DNA from 2 places in the Janthinobacterium sp. PSPC3-1 genome. Region 1 is predicted to be linked to the other one. Evidence: riboswitches for the same ligand, from Rfam matches in the RefSeq annotation. Region 1 holds a riboswitch; the other holds the start of a gene.

Region 1 (2,386 bases):
CATGTTGCCCGCCGTGCAGGTGAATATATGTGCGGGCCGCTTGCCCGAGCCCGATGGAAACGGCGTGCGCTATCTGCGTATCCCGCTCAACACCATGTAATCTTTGCTGACCAGGTTCAGGCTGCCAGCAGCATCCAGCCTGAACCTTCGTCATGTCACGACTTGGAGATGGTCTCGGCGATGATCTCGGCGGTGGCAGCCGACAGGGTCCAGCCCAAGTGGCCATGCCCGGTGTTATAGAACACCGTGGGCAGGCGGCCCTTGCCAACGCGCGGCATCATGTCCGGCATCATGGGGCGCAGCCCGGCCCACGGCGTGACCGTGCGTGTATTCACGCCCGGGAACAGCTGGTTGACCCAGTCGACCAGCGGCTTGATGCGATCGGCACGGATATCGCGGTTGATGCCGTTGAATTCCGCCGTGCCGGCCACCCGGAAACGGTCCACGCCCAGGCGGCTCGTGACTAGCTTGGTCTGATCATCGAGCAGGCTGACATTGGGCGCCGCAGCCTGGCTTGCCTTGTCGTTCAGGTGCACGGTGATCGAGTAGCCCTTGACCGGATAGATATTGACCCGGTCGCCGAGACTGGCCGCAATATCGCGACTGGCCACGCCGGCGCAGACCACCACGGCGTCGACATCGAGACTGCCAGGCACGCCCTCGCGCAGCATGTCGATGTGCACACCACGTGCATCGGCCTTCACTTTCAGCACCGCCGCATCCGTGTACACGCGCACGCCCAGGCGTTGCGCCGCTGCGGCCAGGCCATTCGTAAAGCGGTGGATGTCACCGGTGGAATCGCTCTCGGTAAAATAGCCGCCATAATAGTCGCCGTTCAGCGTGGGCTCGATGGCACGCATTTCTTCCGGAGTGACAGCGCGACGTGGCAAACCGCCTTCGGCCAGCATGCGAGACACCTTGCCCGCGTTGTCGAAGCCGACTCGGTCGCGGTAGATGTGCAGGATGCCTTCGCGTTTATGGTCGAAGTCGATACCTTCGTGTGCCGCCCACTGATACAAATGTTCGCGCGCCGCAATCGCCAATCGCGCAGTAGCCACCGTGTTGCGCTCGTAGTGCGGAATGTTGGCGATAAACTCCGCGAACCAGGACAGCTTGTGCCAGCTGGGACGCGGATTGAACAACAGCGGCGCGTCGCTCTTCAGCATCCACTTGAGTCCCTTGAAGATGGTGGAGCGATGGTTCCACACTTCGGCATTGGATGCCGACAGTTGTCCGCCGTTGGCGAAAGAAGTTTCCATGCCGGGATAGCGGTGGCGGTCGAGCAGGGTGACCTGGAAGCCGCGTTGCACCAGGGCGTAAGCGGTCGTGACGCCGGTAATGCCGGCGCCGATAATGGCAACAGTTTTCATGAGATCGGATTCTGCACGTCAAAGGGAATGGCCGCTGTGCGAAATGCGCGGCGGCACCCCCTCTGTACTGGACCTGAGAGATTCACGCGGCGATCCGCGCTTGCTCCTCCGGTGTGCCGGGCGACGTAACCAGCGCCGACAACTCTTCAGAGTGTGTTGTGCGATACCGGTCCTTTTGCCTGAGAGATTCCGGGGCGGTTGCTCCTTCGGCGCTGTGCGGGATGCAGAGACTCTCCCGATATCGAAGGCCAGCATAGTCTACATATGTAGCGATCGTCAACGCAAAACTGCGCGATTTGCAAACGTTACTTAGTCGGCGAACTGGATCCGTTTCTTGCTCGCCGCTGGACCGAGAACATGGTCGAGCGGCAGCACGTTGCTTTGCTTGATGCGCGTTGGCGTAGTGCTCGACTTGACGTTGTCCACGCCGGGGATACCTAGCAGGTCGCGGCTGATGAAATCCGACAGCGCGCGCAAATCGGCTGCGGCGATGCGCAGCAGGTAATGTTAGAAGTAGTAACCTGCTTGCAGGTTTATCCTGTGCGCGTGGCCCCGACGCTCAATGGAAAGAGATGCCTAGCCGCTGAAATCCGACGAAATATACAGATGATGCTTGCTCACCATGTAGATGGCTGCGCGTACCGCCAACATGCGGGATCAGCGGCGCGGCAATAATTGGCAAGGCATCCATATAAGACCTCCGGTTCATGATTTCATGGCTTTTTTCACCGTCCGAAATGCGGGTCTAACGCTGTCACTGCGGCCCTGACCTAGCCAGACGGCGCTGCAACGGCTCCCGCGCGAGCGACAGCGTATCCCGGTTGGTACTTGCCTGCAGGCTCTCAATCGCGGACTGCACCACGGGCAGCACCTGCCGCTCCAGCCCTTCCATGCCCAAGCGGCTCTTGCAGGCCAGGTCGTTGAAGTCGGTGCATCCTTTAGGATCGGCCGCCTGCTCGCCCGGCGCGAAAATGGGCAGCAGAACACGGCCGCCTGTCATATGGGCCGCCTCCTGC
Region 2 (2,386 bases), on a different contig from region 1:
TCAGGTGCAGGTCGGAATAGGCATGCACCAGCCACTGGTCCTCGCTCAGCGCCACATGGCCGCGCAGGATGCGCTCGGTGCGCTGGTCGTCGGCGCGCAAGCCTTCGACGATGATGCTGAGCGCGTCGGGCCGCGCACCGGGCGAGGCGGTGGCATGCGACTTGTGCACCATGAAGCGCGCCGTATCGCTGGCATAGCGCTGCTGGCCCGACAAAAACAGGGTGACGGCGATCGAGGCGACGGCGCCCGTGTTGTACGTCACGAGCTTGATCGGCAATTTGCTCAGAAAGTTGTATAGGCAGATGCCGTCGCTGACATAGCCGCCATTCGATTGGATCAGGATATGCGCGGTGGTCAGCTTGTCTTCGGTCATGTCGGCCACCGCATTGAAGACGCGGCGCACCATGTCGCTGTTGACGTCGCCGGACAAGGTAAACCAGCCGTGCTGTTCGATGCTGTTATGGGTTTCGCTCATGGCAATCACTCTTCGAAAGGACGGTGATGATGGTATTGAGCATAGCAAATTTCCGTGCCCGCCGCCGTCTTCCTGAACCCGCGCGCAACACTTCCACGCAGATACTTACACCCAGGAAATATCAGGCCGCAAGCCCTGTTTTGGTGCATGCCGGCTGGGTGTTTACAGATTGACAGAAAACCCCTGCTGGCATATATTCCCACCACTTGATCGGGAGAGGGCAAACTCGCGTTGCCGCCGAAGGGGCACTACCCAAAAACTCTCAGGCAAAAGGACCGATCAGGCGAGGCGCAACGATGGCAATGGCCATGCTGCGGCTCAACTCTGGAGAGCGACCGCGGCACTGCCGGCGGTCCACCGAAGGGGCGCACGGAGCTTTTTTCTCCGTAATCTCTCAGGTACCAAGGACAGGGGGGTGAATGTTCACGCTGGAAAGCCGTGTCGGCCAGGCCATGCTGTGTGCTGTTAACTGTACCGTTAACTCCCCTTTCACCTTCGTCCCGAGGAATCAATGACGCTCAACGCAACCCCACTCAACAACGCCCACCGTGCCAGCGGCGCCCGCATGGTCGATTTCGGCGGCTGGGACATGCCTGTCAACTATGGTTCGCAAATCGAAGAACATCACGCCGTGCGCAGCGACGCCGGCATGTTCGACGTGTCGCACATGTGCGTGGTCGATATCGAAGGCCCGAACGTGCGCGCCTTTTTGCGCGGCCTGCTGGCCAACAATGTCGACAAGCTGCAGGTGGCAGGCAAGGCGCTGTACTCGTGCATGCTGAATGCCGAAGGCACCGTCATCGATGACCTGATCGTCTACTTCTTCAACGAAAGCTGGTTCCGCCTGGTGGTCAACGCCGGTACGGCCGAAAAGGACGTGGCCTGGATGCAGCAGCAAAACACCGCCACCAACAGCGGCCTGACGATCACCGAGCGCCGCAGCGCGAACAATCCGATGGCGCTGGTCGCCGTGCAGGGCCCGAACGCGCGCGCCAGGGTATGGCAGGTACTGCCGGAAACGCAAGCAGCCTCCGAAGCGATCAAGCCCTTCAACGCCGTCATCGTCAAGGACACGCCATTTGGCGAAGTGATGCTGGCGCGTACCGGCTACACGGGCGAAGACGGTTTTGAAATCGGCGTGGCGGCAAGCCAGGTCGAAGCGCTGTGGAACGCGCTGGCGGCTGCCGGCGTGAAGCCGGCCGGCCTCGGCGCGCGCGATACCCTGCGCCTGGAAGCGGGCATGAATCTGTACGGCCAGGACATGGACGAAAGCGTCAATCCGCTCGACGCCGGCCTGGCCTGGACCATCGACCTGGTCAGCGAGCGCGACTTTATCGGCAAATCCGCTTTGGTCGCCAAAGGCCAGAACGCGCAATTCGTCGGCCTGATCCTGCGTGAAAAAGGCGGCGTGCTGCGCGCCCATCAAAAAGTCATCGTGGCTGGCAATGAAGCCGCCGGCGAGATCACCAGCGGTACTTTCAGCCCATCGATGCAGGAAGCGATCGCGCTGGCGCGCGTGCCGAACGGCGTCAATGTCGGCGACACCGTGCACGTGGAAATCCGCGGCAAGCAACTGGCCGCGTCGGTAGTCAAGCTGCCTTTCGTGCGCAACGGTAAAATCCTGGTTGCGTAAGCGGCTAGAGGCGCCCGCAAGACCGATCAAACATCATCAACAATCAAACATTTACCATCTGGAGCCACACATGAACATTCCTGCAGACCTGAAGTACACCGCCTCCCACGAATGGGTACGCCTGGAAGCGGACGGCACGGCCACCGTCGGCATTACCGAGTACGCACAGGATGCACTGGGCGATATCGTGTTCGTCGAACTGCCTGACGTCGGCGCCACCTTCAACGCCGGCGACGACGCCGCCGTGGTGGAATCGGTCAAGGCCGCCAGCGACATCT

Evidence for each region. Region 1 has a riboswitch for glycine ahead of ACP7B7_RS27360 (D-amino acid dehydrogenase). Riboswitches for the same ligand answer to the same signal wherever they lie in the genome.
Region 2: it holds a riboswitch for glycine, as region 1 does, so the genes downstream of both, gcvT (glycine cleavage system aminomethyltransferase GcvT) here and ACP7B7_RS27360 (D-amino acid dehydrogenase) in region 1, are expected to answer to the same signal.

Annotation. Positions count from the first base shown of each region.
Region 1 is NZ_JAFCTQ010000043.1:3,142-5,527, forward strand. It holds gene ACP7B7_RS27355 (MBL fold metallo-hydrolase) at 1-100, shown strand, start outside; gene ACP7B7_RS27360 (D-amino acid dehydrogenase) at 156-1,370, opposite strand; glycine riboswitch at 1,528-1,618, opposite strand; gene ACP7B7_RS27365 (Lrp/AsnC ligand binding domain-containing protein) at 1,680-1,871, opposite strand; gene ACP7B7_RS27370 (zincin-like metallopeptidase domain-containing protein) at 2,125-2,386, opposite strand, start outside.
Region 2 is NZ_JAFCTQ010000007.1:185,532-187,917, reverse strand. It holds gene ACP7B7_RS10510 (ATP-dependent Clp protease proteolytic subunit) at 1-475, opposite strand, end outside; glycine riboswitch at 677-763, shown strand; glycine riboswitch at 790-896, shown strand; gene gcvT (glycine cleavage system aminomethyltransferase GcvT) at 987-2,108, shown strand; gene gcvH (glycine cleavage system protein GcvH) at 2,179-2,386, shown strand, end outside.